4 regions of the Rahnella sp. 2050 genome follow, and region 2 is predicted to be linked to each of the others. Evidence: predicted binding sites of a transcription regulator. Region 2 holds the regulator's gene; each other region holds the start of a gene.
What was found. The regulator CRP, encoded in region 2, controls carbon source genes, mostly activating them, when cyclic AMP is high. The targets are predictions, from matches to a motif close to ATGTGANNNNNNTCACAT.
Positions count from the first base shown of each region.

Region 1 (4,582 bases), on a different contig from region 2:
CCAGCCCGAAGCGGTCGGATTGTATTTGTCCCGCGGTTATCAGCCGCAATTCGACACCCGCCTCGATCCGGAGGTCTATTCCCGGCCACCGTATGACGGGCGCCTGCCGTTTACCAAAACGCTGAAGGCGGACGTGCCGGTCACGTCATCTGCAACGTAACAGAAAGAGAAAATGATGAGCGAAAATGCCCCTTCATCTGTGAATCATCCGCCGCTGAAAGTGGTGCCCGCGCGCTATCCGTGGCGTCTTGCCGGTGCGGTTTTTTCGGCGTTTATTCTGCTGGGCATCATCCAGTCGATTGCCACGAATTCCCGCTGGGAATGGGGCGTATTTCGTCAGTGGTTTTTTGATCCGGTGATCCTGTCCGGGCTTGGCAAAACCCTGTTGCTCACGCTGCTGGGCACCCTTTTTGGGGTGATTTTCGGCACGGCACTGGCCCTCGCCCGCCTGTCGAAATCCTATTTACTGAACGCACTGGCCTGGGGGTATATCTGGCTGTTCCGTTCCCTGCCGTTGTTGCTGGTGCTGATCATTCTCTACAACTTTTCCTATCTCTACGACAACCTTTCGCTCGGCATTCCGTTCACCACGATTTCCTTTTTCAGCACCCCGACGGTGGATTTGCTGGATCAGTTTTCCGTCGCCGTGCTCGGTCTGTCGCTGGTGCAGTCGGCCTATACCGCCGAGATCATTCGCGGCGGGATTTTAGGGGTAGAACACGGCCAGCATGAAGCTGCGGCCGCGCTGGGATTACCGGCCTACCGCCGGACCTTCCGCATCATTTTGCCGCAGGCGTTACGTTCAATTCTGCCGACCGGTTTTAACGAAGTGATCAGCCTGGCGAAAGGCACATCGATTGTTTACGTCCTGTCGATGCCGGAACTGTTTTACACCGTGCAGGTGATTTACAACCGCACACAGCAGGTGATCCCGCTGCTGATGGTCGCCACCATCTGGTATCTGCTGATCACCACCGTGCTGTCGGTTTTGCAGTATTACGTCGAACGCTATTTCTCCCGCGGCACCGTGCGTCAGGTCGCGCCGACACCCTTGCAGCGCCTGCGTCAGTGGCGCGTCGCCCGTTCTTAATAAAGGGAAAGCACTATGTCAGAAGCCTTTGATTTATTCGTTAACCGCCCGCAGGAAGCGCCTGTTGAGCAGCTGTTTCCACGCAAACCTCAGGCTGCTACCGTCGGGCGCATCGAAATCAATAATTTGAGCAAATACTACGGCGCGCACAAAGCGCTGGATAACGTGAGTCTGCGCATCGAACCGGGCACCGTGACCGTGATCCTCGGCCCGTCCGGCTCGGGGAAATCGACCCTGCTGCGCACGATTAACCATCTTGAGCGCGTCGACGAAGGTTTTATTCAGATTGACGGCGATTACATCGGCTACCGCCGCAAAGGCGATACGCTGTATGAACTGAAAGAGCGCGCCATCCTCAAACAGCGCACACATGTCGGTTACGTTTTTCAGAATTTCAATTTATTCCCGCACATGACGGTGCTGGATAACATCATCGAAGCGCCGGTGGTTCACGGTCTGCTGAGCCGCAAAAACGCCATCGCCCGTGCCTGTGAACTGCTCGACACGGTCGGTCTGCGCGAAAAAGCGCACGCATGGCCGCGTCATTTGTCCGGCGGACAGCAGCAGCGCATCGCCATCGCCCGTGCGCTGGCGCTGAATCCTAAAGTCATGCTGTTTGATGAACCGACGTCCGCCCTCGATCCCGAACTGGTTGGCGAAGTGCTGGATGTGATTAAGAAGCTGGCGCAGTCGGGCGTCACGCTGGTGGTCGTCACCCATGAAATCGGCTTCGCGCGCCAGGTGGCGGATCAGGTGGTGTTTATGGTGGATGGTCGCGTGGTTGAAAGCGGCGCTGCCGCACAGGTGCTGGAACGGCCGGTTCATGCCAGAACCCAGGCTTTTCTGGAGAAGGTGCTTTAAGACTGGCAAATTTAGTATTTCTTAAGACCGGGAATATTTCGGTTTCTTACCCGCAGTGCTCATTTGACGCGCTGCGCCGAAACCGCCCGGGAGGGAGAAGTGCTTTTCCCTCCCGGATCTCCCTTCGCTTTTTCAACCAGCGATCCGCTCGCTGGCTATGTTTCAGGTATCACCGCGACAGGCTGGAACCTCTCATTCAGCAAGCTTTCTGAATCGCCCGCCACCCACAATCCGTATTTTCCCCGTTTACCAAACGCCATTTTGGAATACACTTCATTCCTAAATTTCATACTCCGTTTTGTGGCGCAGATCACATCTTAATTGTATGATGAATACATTATTCAACTGGGTGATACACCATGAGCACCGCAATCTCTCTGGTATTCCAATATGTTCGGGCGTTTATTCTGATTTATCTCTGTTTATTCGCCGGGAATGCGATTTCATCTCTTTTACCGCTCACCATTCCCGGCAGCATCATCGGCATGCTGATCCTGTTTGGTTTGCTTTCAACCCAAATTCTGCCGTTCAAATGGGTCAAACCGGGCTGTAATGTTCTGATTCGCTATATGGCGTTACTGTTCGTCCCTATCGGCGTCGGGGTCATGAATTATTACGAGCAACTGCGCACGCAGTTCGGGCCGCTGGTGGTGTCGTGTCTGGTCAGTACCCTGATTGTATTGCTGGTTGTCGCCTACTGTTCCCACTATATCCATGGCGAACGCGGTGCGGTGACGGATAAAGCGGAGGATAAAAATGATTGATATATTGTGGTCGCTGCCGCTGACGCTGGTGGTGTTTTTCGCCACCCGTAAGCTCGCTATTAAACTCAAAATGCCGCTGCTCAACCCGCTGCTGATGTCGATGGTGGTGATCATTCCGCTGTTGCTGGTCACCCATATCCCTTACGCGCGCTATTTCGCGGGCAGCAAGATCCTCAATGATCTGCTGCAACCCGCCGTCGTGGCGCTGGCGTTTCCCTTGTACGAGCAACTGCATCAGATCCGCGCCCGCTGGAAATCCATCATCAGTATCTGTTTTATCGGCAGCGTGGTGGCGATGGTGAGCGGCACCGCGATTGCATTATGGATGGGAGCAACGCCGCAAATTGCCGCATCGGTATTACCGAAATCCGTCACCACGCCGATTGCCATGGCCACCGCGCAGTCGATCAATGGTATTCCGGCCATCAGCGCCGTGTGCGTGATTTTCGTCGGCATCCTCGGCGCGGTCTTTGGTCATACGATTTTGAATGTTCTGAAGATCACCACCAAAGCCTCACGCGGGCTGGCGATGGGTACCGCATCACACGCACTGGGTACCGCCCGCTGTGCAGAAATGGATTATCAGGAAGGCGCATTCAGTTCACTGGCGCTGGTGATTTGCGGCATCATCACCTCCCTGCTCGCCCCGTTCCTGTTCCCCGTCCTTCTCGCCCTCTTCGGTCATTAACCTATAACGAGCACAGATTCCTCTAACGGGTTCGGATTGTATCAAGGCGGCAACTGAGCGAATCCCCGGGAGCTTACAATAAGTAAGTGACTGGGGTGAACGAAGGCAGCCAACGCAGAGACAATTTGAAGCAGGACGAGGAAAAAGTGTATGTCACTTAAACCTTAGAAAAAGTGACATACAAAGCTGAAAGTACCCGGTTTAAGTACAGTCAGAAAAGAATCTGCCGGTCTGCCGTAAAAGCAGACAGGCAGCGATAACGAAGAGATGGAGCCTGGCGCGTAAACTTACGCGCCGGAGAGTATTACGAATTCATCTGGAACAGTGACATACCCTGCATGGCGCTGTAGGTCTTATAGGATGCCTGAAGCGCAACCTGCTGCAAGGTGTAGGTCGAAATTGCTGAGGTCCATTCGGTATCGACCAGATTACTGAGTTTGGTCGAGTTCGATACATCACGGTTGTCGCCCAGTGTATCGAGATTATCCAGTTCGGACATCTGCGTACCCAACTCTGAACGCACGGAAAGCACGTTGTTGAGTGAGTTACTCAGGCCACGGTTGGCTTTATCGATGGCATCGGTGTATTGCGTATCCGTGGTGTTATCCGCCGATGGCGTTCTCAGCGCAGTCAGCGCACCGTCGATGGTTTTGAATAAATCTGATTCGCTCGGAGAACCGTCCGGTTCGGCTTTCGCATCACCGGTTAAGGCATTAAAAATCTGGTTACCGGTATGGTTGATGGTCATGGTACGACTGGTATCAACCTGCTGAGTAATAGACGTCGTGCCCCCGGAATAGGTTACCGCACCCGTTGTGGCGTCCTGCGTATAAGGCGGAGTATCACTTTTGTAACCGGCGAAGATGAAGCGGCCGTTACCGTCGGTGCTGTTCGCCAGGTTCACCAGTTGCGATTTCAGGCTGTCCAGTTTAGTCGCCAGAGAAGAACGGTCGTCATCGCTTAAAGAACCGTCACCGGCCTGAACGATCAACGTCTGTGCATCCTGAATGGTCGAGGTCACGCTGCTTAAAATCGACTCTTCCTGACTCATACTCTGGTTAGCAAAGGTACGGGCCACGGAAAACTGGCTGTTCTCCGATTGCGCCTGCCGTACCAGCACCGCCTGCGACGCCGCCAGCGGGTCATCCGAAGGCTTGCTCACTTTGCTGCCGGTCGACA
Region 1 is NZ_JBEPKE010000001.1:593,798-598,379, forward strand. It holds gene ABIC79_RS02540 (GNAT family N-acetyltransferase) at 1-160, shown strand, start outside; gene ABIC79_RS02545 (amino acid ABC transporter permease) at 176-1,090, shown strand; gene ABIC79_RS02550 (amino acid ABC transporter ATP-binding protein) at 1,106-1,951, shown strand; gene ABIC79_RS02555 (CidA/LrgA family protein) at 2,311-2,715, shown strand; gene ABIC79_RS02560 (CidB/LrgB family autolysis modulator) at 2,708-3,403, shown strand; gene flgL (flagellar hook-associated protein FlgL) at 3,708-4,582, opposite strand, start outside.
Region 1: the regulator CRP is predicted to act here: its motif matches at 2,250-2,267, upstream of ABIC79_RS02555 (CidA/LrgA family protein).

Region 2 (4,582 bases):
CGCAGTTCACTTTCACACGACAGATTTACATGGGGGTATGGGATACGCTGCTGTACGAAGATTTTCAGCTGGCGATTGGCGTCACCGGCACCGAATCTCTTTCTAACGCCGTGAATCTGCTGCCGCTGGGTGAAGTGGACTGGATTTTTGTTCATGCGCCCTTTCATCCGCTGCAGCACATCACTGGCATGCTGGAAGAAGCGGTGTTGCGTCAGTACATTGCCATCAATGTGGAAGACACCTCGCGCCATCTGAACAAGCGGGTAGCCTGGTTGCTGACCGGGCAACGGCAGATCATCGTGGCAGATGTGGCGACTAAACTGGCCTGTCACCTGAAGGGAATGGGTATCGGTTTTCTGCCGCGCCATCTGTGCCAGCCATATCTCGACAGCGGCGAGCTGATCGCCCGGCAAATCCGCTATCCGCGCGCCCCTTCCCCGCTCAGTCTGGCGTGGAAAAAGGAGTACACAGGCAAGGCGCTGCATGACATTGTTTCTCTGTTCCACCAGAAAGACCCGCTGATCCAACCGTTGCTGGCGGGTTTAGAATAGTGATGCCCTCTTTGGCTTCGCGAATAAATATGGTAACAATAGGCTTAATTATGCGCAGCCTTGACGCCAGATCTTCGACCACAGAAAAGACCGCGTCTCGCCTGCCTGCATCACCTTTATGGAGAACAGCGCATTATGTCAGCCAAACATCCTGTTATTGCCGTGACCGGTTCGAGCGGTGCAGGCACCACGACCACCAGCGTGGCATTTCGTAAAATATTTCAGCAGCTTGGTTTGCGTGCGGCGGAACTGGAAGGCGACAGTTTTCATCATTTCACCCGTCCTGAAATGGATGCGGCAATACGCAAGGCGCGCGATCTGGGACGTCATATCAGCTACTTCGGGCCGGAAGCCAATGACTTTGGTTTGCTGGAAAAAAGCTTTATCGAATACGGTAAAACCGGCACTGGCCGTTCACGTAAGTATCTGCATACTTATGACGAAGCCGTTCCCTACAATCAGGTGCCGGGTACCTTTACGCCGTGGCAGGCGTTGCCGGAACCGACGGATATTTTGTTTTACGAAGGGTTACACGGTGGTGTGGTGGCGGACAAAATTGACGTTGCCGCGCAGGTCGACCTGCTGGTCGGCGTAGTGCCTATCGTCAACCTCGAATGGATCCAGAAACTGGTGCGCGATACCGGCGAGCGCGGGCATTCCCGTGAAGCGGTGATGGATTCCGTCGTGCGTTCGATGGATGACTATATCAATTACATTACGCCGCAGTTTTCCCGCACACACATCAATTTCCAGCGGGTACCCACCATCGACACCTCGAACCCGTTTGCCGCCAAAGCCATTCCGTCACTGGATGAAAGCTTTGTGGTGATTCATTTTCAGGGACTGGATGACATCGATTTCCCGTATCTGCTGGCCATGCTGCAAGGGTCGTTTATCTCGCACATCAAAACACTGGTGGTGCCGGGCGGCAAAATGGGGCTGGCGATGGAGCTGATCATGGCGCCGCTGGTGCAGCGCCTGATGGAAGGCAAGAAGATCGAGTAAACTTTATTCGGCTGCAATCACTTCAAAGCTGTGGGTGATTGTGGCCGCTTTACCCAGCATCAGAGACACAGAACAGTATTTTTCGGCAGACAGGCTGACCGCACGTTCAACAATCTTATCGGTCAGATCCTTACCGGTGACGATAAAATGCAGATTGATGTGAGTGAACAGACGCGGCGCTTCTTCGCGGCGTTGTGAGGTCAGCTTCACTTCACAATCACGCACGTCATTACGACCTTTTTGCAAAATTGACACCACGTCGATTGCACTACACCCCCCTGCGGACATCAGTAACATTTCCATCGGGCTTGGGGCTTTATCACCCGCGTTTCCATCCATTGAAATCTGATGACCCGATGCAGACTCACCTAAAAATGTCAGTCCTTCAACCCATTTGACACGTGCATGCATGAACTATTCTCCCGGTGAATAAACTTGTCGAAATCTGCTCTCAGAGTACCCTTTCACCTAAAATCTGGCAACGTAACCCGATCGCCATCATGCTGAAGCGAGACAACAGAAGACAGCATCTCAAACCTGTGCTACAAACAAAGCCGAAACATACTTTCCAGTAAATTGCGGTGACGGTTTTTGCGGTTTAAGTACAGAACCCACGGTGATGACAGCAATAAACAGGCTGTTGCACTCCGACATCCGCTTGCAGCATTTCTGGAGAGTTATATGCTGAAAGGGCGCTTTGGATTTGAAGTGCCGTACAGGGAACTCTGAGCCCTGTGATTTTGGGCAGCGATAACAACAGAGGATAATAGCAAATGGTTCTCGGCAAGCCACAAACAGACCCGACTCTTGAATGGTTCCTGTCTCACTGTCATATACATAAGTATCCTTCTAAAAGTACGCTGATTCACCAGGGTGAAAAAGCCGAAACGCTTTACTACATCGTGAAAGGGTCAGTTGCTGTCCTGATTAAAGATGAAGAAGGCAAGGAAATGATACTGTCCTACCTTAACCAAGGTGACTTCATCGGTGAGCTGGGACTCTTCGAAGAAGGTCAGGAACGCAGTGCCTGGGTACGTGCTAAAACTGCCTGTGAAGTGGCTGAAATTTCATATAAAAAATTCCGCCAGCTGATTCAGGTTAACCCGGATATTCTGATGCGTCTCTCCGCGCAGATGGCCAACCGTCTGCAAGTGACGTCAGAGAAAGTCGGCAACCTTGCCTTCCTTGACGTTACCGGTCGTATCGCTCAAACCTTGCTCAATCTGGCTAAACAGCCTGATGCAATGACCCATCCGGACGGGATGCAAATCAAGATTACCCGCCAGGAAATTGGCCAAATCGTCGGTTGTTCACGTGAAACAGTCGGACGCATTCTCAAAATGCTGGAAGATCAAAGCCTGATCTCCGCACACGGTAAAACGATTGTCGTTTACGGCACACGTTAATCCCTCAAAAATTGGCGCGGCAAAACACTGTCGCGCCTTTTTTATGGGCTAAGCTTTACCCATGACGCTATGGCGAAGACTGTTTTACCATCCTGAAGTGAACTACGCGCTGCGCCAGACGCTGGTGTTGTGCTTACCTGTTGGCATTTGCTGGCTGTTTGGCAATTTGCAAATGGGCCTGCTGTTTTCCCTCTGCCCGGCCTGTTGTAACATCGCCGGTCTGGATACCCCGCATAAACGCTTTTTCAAACGCCTGCTCGTCGGCGGTTCACTCTTTGCCGTGAGCAGCCTTCTGCTGCAACTGATGCTCGAAAGCTGGCATATACCGCTGCCGCTGATCATGCTGTCGCTGGCGTTACTGCTCGGCGTCACCGGTGAAATCAGCCCGCTGCATGCGCGCCTGCTGCCCGGTGCGCTGGTGGCGACTATCTTCACGCTGAGTATGGTGGGCGTGCGCCCGATGTGGCAGGCCCCGGTGTTGTTCGCCGCTGGCACAGCCTGGTACGGATTGTTTAACTGGGCGTGGTTTCGTATTTCGGAAGAACAGCCGATGCGCGAAACACTCAGCCAGCTCTATCTGCAACTCGCGGATTATTTCGAAGCCAAGTACAGCCTGCTGACGCAACATACCGATCCCGAAACCGCGTTACCCCCACTGCTAGCCCGCCAGCAGCAGGTTATCGACCTGATTGCCCTGCTTTATCAGCAATTACACATGTTGCCCCAGCACGGACATCATCATCACCATAAGCGGCTGTTTCAGCGTTTTCAGGTGGCGCTCGATTTGCAGGAGCACATTACAGTGAGCCTGCATCAGCCGGAAGAAGTGCAGAAACTGGTGGAGGAAAGCCATGCCGAAGCGGTTATCCGCCGAAATGCACAGGTGATTTCCACCCGTCTTCGGGTGATTGCCGACGATATTCTTTATCACCGTTTATCCGGGCGCTTTACGATGGCCAATGAGCTGACCGCGCTGGAGAAAATCGCCGCGCGCAACCCGGACAATCCGGTAGGTCAGTTTTGTTATTACCATTTCAGCCGCATTGCCCGTCTGTTACGCACACAGCGGCCGTTGTACAAACGTGACCTGATGAACACCCAGCCGCGTTTGCCCTTCTGGCCCGCGCTGAAAAGCTATCTTTCCTTCAAATCCGTGGCACTGCGTAATGCCGCACGTTTGGGCATTATTCTGGCGATTGGCAGCAGTCTGGGTCTGTTCTTCAATTTGCCCAAACCCTACTGGATCTTGCTGACTATCATGTTGGTCAGCCAGAACGGTTATAACGCCACGCGGGTGAGGATCCAGCACCGTGCACTCGGTACGCTGGCCGGATTGCTGATTGCCTCAGGCTTGCTCAAACTGGAACTGCCGGAAGGCACCACGCTGCTGTGCATGTTGCTGATCACCCTGTTGTCCTATACCGTTCTGCGCAAAAACTACGGACTGGCGATGGTCGGCATGACGGTGACTGCAGTGTATACCCTGCAATTGCTGGCGATGAACGGCGTGCATTTTCTGGTACCACGACTGGTCGATACCCTGATCGGCTGCGCGCTGGCCTTTGGTGGCACTATCTGGCTGTGGCCGCAATGGCAAAGCGGTTTGCTGCGCCAGAATGC
Region 2 is NZ_JBEPKE010000004.1:368,017-372,598, reverse strand. It holds gene allS (HTH-type transcriptional activator AllS) at 1-551, shown strand, start outside; gene ABIC79_RS17730 (phosphoribulokinase) at 687-1,556, shown strand; gene ABIC79_RS17725 (OsmC family protein) at 1,560-1,967, opposite strand; gene crp (cAMP-activated global transcriptional regulator CRP) at 2,330-2,962, shown strand; gene ABIC79_RS17715 (YccS/YhfK family putative transporter) at 3,024-4,582, shown strand, end outside.

Region 3 (4,582 bases), on a different contig from region 2:
CGCAGCAGAGAACGCGTCTGCTCCAGTGTGGCCGCAATGCCGACGACGCGCAGGTTGAAATTTTGCTCGATAAAATCACGATGCAGACCAGCCAGATGTGGCTCATCTTCCACAATCACGACATCGAGTGCGCTGCTGTTATTCATGGTTCTGTCCTGTTAACGCTTCTGCCGGATACGGGATAAAGACTGAAAATATTGTACCTTGCGGCGTGTTGTCTGAGATTTCGATGCTGCCACCCGCCTGACGGACATAACCGGCCACCAGATACAGGCCGATACCGTGTTCTGCACCCGTGGCGTCCTGCCCGCTGGAGGGCTTGCTGGTGACGCCTTGTTCAAACAGGTGCGGCTTGAGTGCATCTTCCACGCCGCTGCCCTGATCGGCGACTTCAATCAGCAGTTCCCGGTTCCGGTCGGAAATATACAATTCGACCGGTGCCGGGGGCGTCAGTGCTTTCAGTGTGGCGTCCACGGCGTTATCCAGCAAATTACCAATCACTGACATCAGTTCGGTTTCACTGATGGCTGCCGGTATGCGGGTGAGCTGACAGGCGGGATCGAAACTCAGCTCGACGCCTTTTTCGCGTGCACTGACGTATTTCCCCAGCAGCAGGCCACAAAGTGCTGGCGAGGTAAAGCGTGCTGAGACGAAATCCAGCACGGCCTGCGCGCCTTCCGACTGCGCCTGAATATAGCGCATTGCATCGTCGTAACGCTGCATTTGCAGCAAGCCCGCCAGCGTCGCAGTCCAGTTCAGTTGTTCATGGCGCATAATGCGAAGGTTATCGGCGTAGCGCTTCACCTGACTCAGCTGGCTGCTCAGCGTATTAATGTCATTTTTATCGCGGAAACTGAATACCCAGCCACTTTCTGCACCGGGTTCAAGTTCGATGGGTACGCGGTTGACGATCACCTGTCTCTGATTGAGTACCGTAATCTGATCATGCTGACTGTTGTTTTCACTGACACCACGTTGCGTAAAGAACGTGGGCGGCGTCTGAAGCACCTCCGCCAGCGGTTTACCCAGTAGCTCGTTTTCGGGCTGGCGGATATCCAGTAACTCGCGTGCGGCCCGGTTAATTGAAATCAGTTGCCTTTCGGCGTTGATCGCAAATACGCCCTCATACATGGCTTCCAGCAACGCTTTTTGCTGGCGGACCAGCAGGGCAATATCTTTGGGTTCCAGCCAGAACATCTGTTTTTTAACGTTGCGGGTGAACATCCATGAAAAAATAAACAGCAGTAATAAAAGCAGTAAACCGTATAAACCGGCCTGCGCCAGACGGCGGCCATTAATATTATCGATGTAAGAGGTGAGATAACCGACCGAGACAATGCCGATCACCTGATTACTGGCATCCAGAATCGGGGCTTTGCTGCGCAATGAAACGCCGATGCCGCCCTGACGTACGGAAATAATGGTTTTACCGGCCAGCACACCGGCGTTATCACCGCCAATCATCGGCAGGTCTATGCGCTCCGGAGATTCGGAATGATAAAGATGCAGCTCGCGGGTATCGCCGATAACGATATAACTGGCGTCACTTTTATCGCGTAATGGCTGGATTAGTTTCGCGATGCCGGGGATATCGCGGGCCTGTACCTTCTGCGCCAGCCCCGGCATCAGAGCGATCTCGCTGGCCTGAACCCGTGCACGCTGGCCCAGATCATGATGTAACTGACGGTCAATAATATGAAATAAAATAGCCCCCAGCAGTGCCAGCAACACGCAGGAAAATACCACCAGAGATAAAAAGAGTTTTACCTGAAAAGGTAACCTGAATTTCATACGACCTGCTGCACGGCGAACCTGAGATATACATTCAATAAGCCTATCACGGCGAAATGTGAGTCGTAATCGCAGAGAAGCGGAGTTGTGAACAGAAGATTAAAATAATGATTATTTCACACAGTAATAACAGGGTTAATAGCGGGATTTACTACTAATCTTATAATCCTTATAAATCAGGGTGCATTAACACCATAAACACCATAACAACCTTTATCCCTGCGGTTTTAATTTGAACAACCTCACACCCGGCTGACCGCCTGTTTTCATATGCTCAGACCATCAATAAGAAAAGTCTTCAGAAGAAAGAGGCAATGTCATGAGCACAACCGACGATTCCTACATCGCTGTCAAAGAAACGAAAACCTCCGGCCTCTCGGCCAGACAAAAATGGTGGCACATTCTTGATCACTACAAGATAGGCATTATCCCGCTGCCCTTTTTCCTGCTGGCGGGCGTGCTGATCCTGCTCGATTGCCTGAATGGCAAGTTGCCGAGTGACATCGTGGTGATGGTCGCCACGCTGGCCTTCTTCGGTTTTGCCTGTGGCGAGTTGGGTAAACGCTTACCTGTGGTGGGTAAACTGGGGGCCGCGGCGATTTGTGCCACTTTTATTCCTTCGGCGATGGTGCATTACGGCCTGCTGCCGGATGTTGTTGTTGATTCCACGGTCAAATTCTATAAATCCACCAATATTCTCTACCTTTATATCTGCTGCATTATTGTCGGCAGCATCATGAGCATGAACCGTCAGGTGCTGATCCAGGGCTTTATGCGTATTTTCGTACCGATGCTGTGCGGCGAAGTGGTCGGCATGATTGCCGGTATGGCGATGGGCACTGTTTTAGGTTTACCGCCAATGCAAACCTTCTTCTTCCTGATCCTGCCGATCATGGCTGGCGGTGTCGGGGAAGGTGCGATCCCGCTGTCGATGGGTTACGCGACCATCCTGCATATGGAGCAGGGCGTGGCGCTTGGGCGCATTCTGCCGATTGTTATGCTCGGTGGCCTGACGGCCATTGTGCTGGCGGGCGTGCTGAACCAGCTTGGTAAACGTTATCCGCATCTTACCGGCGAAGGCCAACTGATGCCGTCGAAAAAAGGCCAGATGGGCAGTGGCACCGATGAATTTGAGGGCAATCCGGGCGTCAACGCGCTGGCCTGTGGTGCGCTGCTGGCCATCCTGCTGTACATGGTCGGGATGCTCGGCCAGAAATGGATCGGCCTGCCAGCGCCGGTCTGCATGCTGTTTGCGGCGGTGCTGGTGAAACTGGCGAACGGTGTTTCGCCGACTATTCAGCACGGCTCGATGACGGTGTATAAATTCTTTCGTACGGCGGTAACTTATCCGGTGTTGTTCGCGGTGGGTGTCGCGATCACGCCCTGGCAGGAACTGATCAACGCTTTCACCCTTCAGAACCTGCTGGTGATTGTGACCACAGTGCTGGCGCTGGTCGGCACCGGTTTTTATGTGGGTAAGAAAATTGGCATGCACCCTATCGATGTGGCGATTGTTTCCTGCTGCCAGAGCGGGCAGGGCGGCACGGGCGACGTGGCGATTCTGACCTCCGGCAACCGCATGACGCTGATGCCTTTCGCGCAAATCGCTACCCGTATCGGGGGAGCTATCAACGTTTCTGTCGGCCTGTTTGTTCTGGCGAAGTTCTTCTCATAACACCTTCACCCACCCCTTCAGCCTAAGGGGTGGGTTTTCCTGAGAAAAAATCCCCAGTCCAATTTTGGACTCAATTCAACCTGCTTATTTATTGTCCTGCGGTTATTATTTGCGCACTCAGAGACGAGTCACCCGCCCCGTGAGCAGGTTCCCACGTAAGGAAGAGCACTATTTTTTGACGAAAGAATCCACGCATGTTCCGTATTAAATCGCTTGTTTCTGCCTTACTGCTTCTCGTTATCGGTTTGTTTAGCATCCACTCCTTTGCTTTTGATATGCCTAAAGAATTTGAGTCTATGGACACCTACAAATTTTTCCATAGCGAACTTTTTAATGGAAAAGGGTCCACCGTGACTGCGGTCAATACGGGCAACTCAGACAATATTAAAAGCGCCCTGCTGGCGGAATATCCGCGCTGGAAGGGGACGCATTACCGCTGGGGGGGCACCACCCACAAAGGCGTGGACTGCTCGTCGCTGATGCAGCATCTGTTTAATGATTCCCTGCAAACACGCCTGCCAAGAACCACCTTTCAGCAAATCAGGAACGGCAGAAAAGTGAGTAAAAATAATCTGAAACCGGGAGATTTAGTGTTTTTCAAAACGTCGCCGGGCGATCGTCATGTCGGCGTGTATGTCGGGGATCATCAGTTCATTCATGCCTCGAAAATTGAAGGCGTCACTATTTCATCACTGGATAATCAGTATTGGGTTGATCATTACGAAACCGCACGTCGTTTAGAACTGATGAGCTAAAAAAAAGGCGGATCCTTTCAGGAGATCCGCCCGTTTGTTTTGGATGGTTATTTATCTGACGAAGCCTGCCAAAGATTCAACTGACCATCCGCCACATGCTTATCAATCGCTGTCAGTTCTTCAGCGGTGAAGCGCAGATTATCCAGCGCTTTCACGTTTTCATCCAGTTGCTCAGGGCGGCTGGCACCAATCAGCACCGACGTCACGCGATCGTCTTTCAGCAGCCAGCTCAGCGCCATCTGCGCCATGGTCTGTCCGCGCTGCTGCGCCATCTCATTGAGCAACCGCAGGCTGTTCAGGTTATCTTCTGTCAGCATCTTGGCGTTCAGCCCGCGCACCTTATTCCCTTCCACCTGCATGC
Region 3 is NZ_JBEPKE010000008.1:22,637-27,218, forward strand. It holds gene ABIC79_RS21745 (response regulator) at 1-146, opposite strand, end outside; gene ABIC79_RS21750 (ATP-binding protein) at 139-1,791, opposite strand; gene ABIC79_RS21755 (2-hydroxycarboxylate transporter family protein) at 2,111-3,466, shown strand; gene ABIC79_RS21760 (C40 family peptidase) at 3,763-4,221, shown strand; gene mgrA (L-glyceraldehyde 3-phosphate reductase) at 4,269-4,582, opposite strand, start outside.
Region 3: the regulator CRP is predicted to act here: its motif matches at 2,022-2,039, upstream of ABIC79_RS21755 (2-hydroxycarboxylate transporter family protein).

Region 4 (4,582 bases), on a different contig from region 2:
TCTTTCCCCTTTTACTGTGCCTGTACCGTGGTACGGGCGAAGCTGAATACGTTCGATTTTTCCGACAATAAACACGTAACTGACGACGGCGAGCAGTGCGTGGATGCCGACATAAATCAGCGCGCCGTTGAAGGAACCGGTGGTCCCGATAATGTAGCCGATAGCGATCGGCGTGATGATGCCGGAGACGTTACCGAACATGTTGAACAATCCGCCGCTCAGCCCGCTGATTTCTTTCGGTGCGGTATCGGCCATTACCGCCCAGCCCAGCGCACCCAGACCTTTACCGAAGAAGGCGAATGCCATAATGCCAACCACCATCCATTCGGTATCAACGTAGTTGCAGAAAATCATCGACATCGACAACAGCATACCGATCACAATCGGAGCCTTGCGCGACAGTGTCAGGTTGCTGGTTCTGCGCATCAGCCAGTCGGAGATAATTCCACCCAGTACGCCGCCGAGGAATCCGCAAATCGCCGGTACTGAGGCCACCATGCCCGCTTTAAGTATCGACATACCGCGCGCCTGAACCAGATACACCGGGAACCAGGTGATGAAGAAATAGGTCAGCGCGTTGATGCAGTACTGGCCGATGTAAATGCCAATCATCATGCGGGATTTCAGTAACTGTTTCATCTGGAAGGTTTTTTCGCCTTTTACGACGGCTTTTTTGGTGATTTTCTGATCCATATTGATCAGCGCACCACCGGCTTCCATGTAATCAAGTTCGGCCTGATTTACGCCCGGATGATCTTTCGGATCGTGGATCACTTTCAGCCAGATGAAACTCAGCACGATCCCCAGACCGCCCATGAAGAAGAAGACGTGTGACCAGCCCACTTCGTGCGTCAGCCAGCCCATGATCGGGGCGAAAATAACCGTGGCGAAGTACTGCGCTGAGTTAAAAATAGAGACTGCGGTGCCACGTTCCTGAGCCGGGAACCAGGCTGCGACGATACGGCTGTTGCCGGGGAAGGACGGCGCTTCGGCCAGGCCAACCAGAAAACGTAAAGCAAACAGCGATACCACAATGCCGAAGCCGCTGAAGACATCGACAAAGCCTTGCAGCAGGGTGAATAACGACCAGATGAAAATGCTGTAGAAATAAACTTTTTTCGAACCGAATTTATCGAGCAGCCAGCCACCGGGTATTTGCCCGATGACATATGCCCAGGAAAATGCCGAGAAGATATAACCCATCCCGACGGAATCCAGCCCGATATCTTTGGCCATCGCCGAACCGGCAATGGATAACGTGGCACGATCGCCGTAATTAAATGAGGTGACAATAAATAACATCACCACTATCCAGTAGCGCGCGTTAGTTCTTTTTTTGACGGCACTGGCTGCTGAAACGGTAGTTTCCATGGTGTTCTCCGGAATTAATGACAACGCCTCTAAACAGAGATAAAAGTCATTCCATTCACAGAACTGTAGGGTTCAGAGAGGAAGGAACGCAGCCAGTATATGAACAACATTCCCTTTACTCATTGGGCAATCAACCAAGCATAAATAGCCCTTTGCATTTATCCTGAGGCAAATGCCCAGCGACGTGCGAGTTGTTTCACAAAAAATGAAACGGCTGTGATGGCGGTCACAGATGGTTGTTATCTAATTGCAGGGCCACGTACAGCAATAAACGATCGTCGAAGTTCCCCAGATCCAGGCCGGTTAATTCCGAGATACGGTTGAGGCGATATTCCAGCGTATTACGATGAATATACAGTGCCTTAGACGTAGCGGTCGGCTGAACATTATGGTGGAACCACGACGTCAGTGTGCGGCGCAGTAATCCGTTGCCATCCGTCGCTTTCAGACGCGCCAGCGGACGCACCAGTTCATCGGCCTGCCAGCCGCCACGCAGGCTGTCGAGCAGCACGGGTAAGATCAGATCCTGATAGAAGTAACACCGCTGTTCCGGCATCCGCTGTTTGCCCACACTCATGGTGGTACGTGCGGTGCGATAAGAACGGGCGATGCTGCCAGGGCCGGTAAAAAAGTTGCCAAGGGAAATGCGCACGCGCAGACGACCAGTTTCGGTCATGCGCGACAGCAGATGATCAATGCGCTGGCGGTGGCCCTCTGGATCCCAGCGATCGTAGCTGTTCAGGGCCGGTTTCAGCACCACCATTTCGGTGAGGGAAACGATAGCGATCAGGTTGTCACGCTCCGGCGTGGTCAGTAAAGTTTGCAGTTGTTGCAGTTCTGCCATGGCAGAGTCCACACCGAGCTGTCCGCTGTCGACTTCCACCACCGCCGCGACACGTGGCCGGTTGAGGTCGATGCCCAGACGCTGCGCCCACTCCATCAGCGCCGGAGAGAGTTCATCCACACGAATCAGGTTAAGCACCAGTTCTTCCCGCAGACGGCTGTCCTGCGCCAGCATGTGCAGCAGACGCGCCTGTTCGAGCATCATTTCGGCGGTCATACACACCAGCTCGCCATACTGACGCAACTGGGACGGATTGCCCGTCAGGCCGATAACGCCCACGATCTGACCGTCAATACGCAACGGCAGGTTGATGCCCGGACGTACACCGTGCAAATGCCGTGCAACGCCCTCGTCGATGTCGACAATGCGCTCCTGCGAAATCGCCAGCAGTGCGCCTTCGTGCAATTCACCAAGACGCTGATCATCGCCGCTGCCGATAATCCGTCCGCGACCATCCATGACATTCACATTACTATCAATAATTTGCATTGTGCGGGCAACAATTTGTTGCGCCAGCTTTGCATCGAGATGATATGCCGACATGGAACCCCTGCCTTGCTGTTTTATCGTTGTTAAAACAGCATACTCAGGCCGCGATGCCCATACATTATGCAAATGCCCAAAGAGCGAAAGCACCTATTGAAGTTGCGGGGAATATCACATTTTTAAGCAAATGCCCAACCGGCCCGGCAAAATCCACATGATTGATGAGAGTCCCTGAAAGACAGGCAAAAAAAAAGCACGCCGGAGCGTGCTTTGTGTGAGGTATAGCAGGCGGAAATTACTGCGCCAGCAGGTAAATTGAGGTATCACCACGCTGAATATCCAGCGCCAGAACGTTTGGTTTGGTGTCGAGAATTTTACGCAGCTCGCCCAGATTGGTCACTTTCTGCTGGTTCACACCCAAAATGACGTCGCCTTTTTTCAGGCCGATGCGCGCGGCCGTTGAACCCGGCTTCACTTCATCGACTTTCACACCTTTCTGATCACCTGCCGCACCGTTACTCAGTTCAGCCCCTTCGATGCCGGTATAAATGTTGCCGGATTCGATTTTCGATGTCTGAGTGCTTTGCTCAATGGTCACGTCAACGTTCATCGGTTTGCCTTCACGCAGCAGGCCGAGCGTCACTTTGGTGCCGATTGGCAGGGTGCCGATATCAGCACGGAACGAGGCGAAGCTGCTGATCGGTTTACCGTTCATGCTCAGGATCACGTCACCGGCTTTAATGCCCGCTTTCTCTGCGGCAGATTTCGGCATGACCTGACTGATGAATGCACCGCGCTGTGCGTCAACTTTCATGGCTTTCGCCAGTTCGGAGTTCAGCTCGGTCCCCATGATGCCCAGCTCGCCGCGTTTCACCTGACCGAATTCGATCATTTGTTTGGACAGGTTTTTCACCATGTTACTTGGGATCGCAAAACCGATACCGATGTTGCCGCCGTCCGGTGCCAGGATCGCCGTGTTAAGGCCAATCAGTTCACCATTCAGGTTCACCAGCGCACCACCGGAGTTACCGCGGTTGATCGCGGCATCCGTCTGGATGAAGTTTTCGTAGTTCTCAATATTCAGGCCGGAACGACCCAGTGCAGAAACGATACCGGAAGTCACGGTTTCGCCCAGACCATACGGGTTACCGATAGCCACGGTGTAATCGCCCACACGCAGTTGTTCGGAATCCGCCATCTTAATGGCCGTCAGGTTTTTCGCATTCTGTAACTGAATCACCGCGATATCAGAACGCGGGTCCTTGCCGATGACTTTGGCGTCGAACTTACGGCCATCGTTCAGCTGTACGCTGATTTTGGTTGCGTTATCAACAACGTGGTTGTTGGTAACCACATAACCTTTGTCGGCATCAATGATGACGCCGGAACCCAGCGCGCGGAAATCTTCTTTCTGTTCAGGCGCAGGCTGACCGTCAGGCCCCTGACCGCCGCCCTGACACACCGGAGAACCCTGGAACGGCGAACCGTCCTGGCACAGCGGCGAATTCTGACCAAAGAATTGCTGGAACTGCTGACCCATGCGTGGTGTTTTTACCGGCGCACTGCCTTCAACGTTGACGCTCACCACCGATGGCATCACTTTTTCAAGCATAGGTGCCAGGCTAGGAAGCTGAGTGGTGCTGGTGCTGGAAGACGCAGTTTCAGCAGCCAGTGCAGAAGAAACCGGGGCCATTGCCATACCGATGCTTAACGCTAATGCGCTGAGGAATAAACTCGATTTTTTCATTTTTCAGGATCTCTTAAAATTATTGTGGCAACCAAAATAGTCGCATTGCTTGGTAGTCGTGATACTGAGATGGTATTAATAGCGTGAAGTTCATCAGGGTCGAAATGACAATGGTAAAAAATTATTGTCAGCAT
Region 4 is NZ_JBEPKE010000002.1:550,308-554,889, reverse strand. It holds gene ABIC79_RS09780 (MFS transporter) at 1-1,371, opposite strand, end outside; gene ABIC79_RS09785 (enolase C-terminal domain-like protein) at 1-1, opposite strand, end outside; gene ABIC79_RS09775 (CdaR family transcriptional regulator) at 1,598-2,758, opposite strand; gene degP (serine endoprotease DegP) at 2,997-4,448, opposite strand.
Region 4: the regulator CRP is predicted to act here: its motif matches at 2,861-2,878, upstream of ABIC79_RS09775 (CdaR family transcriptional regulator).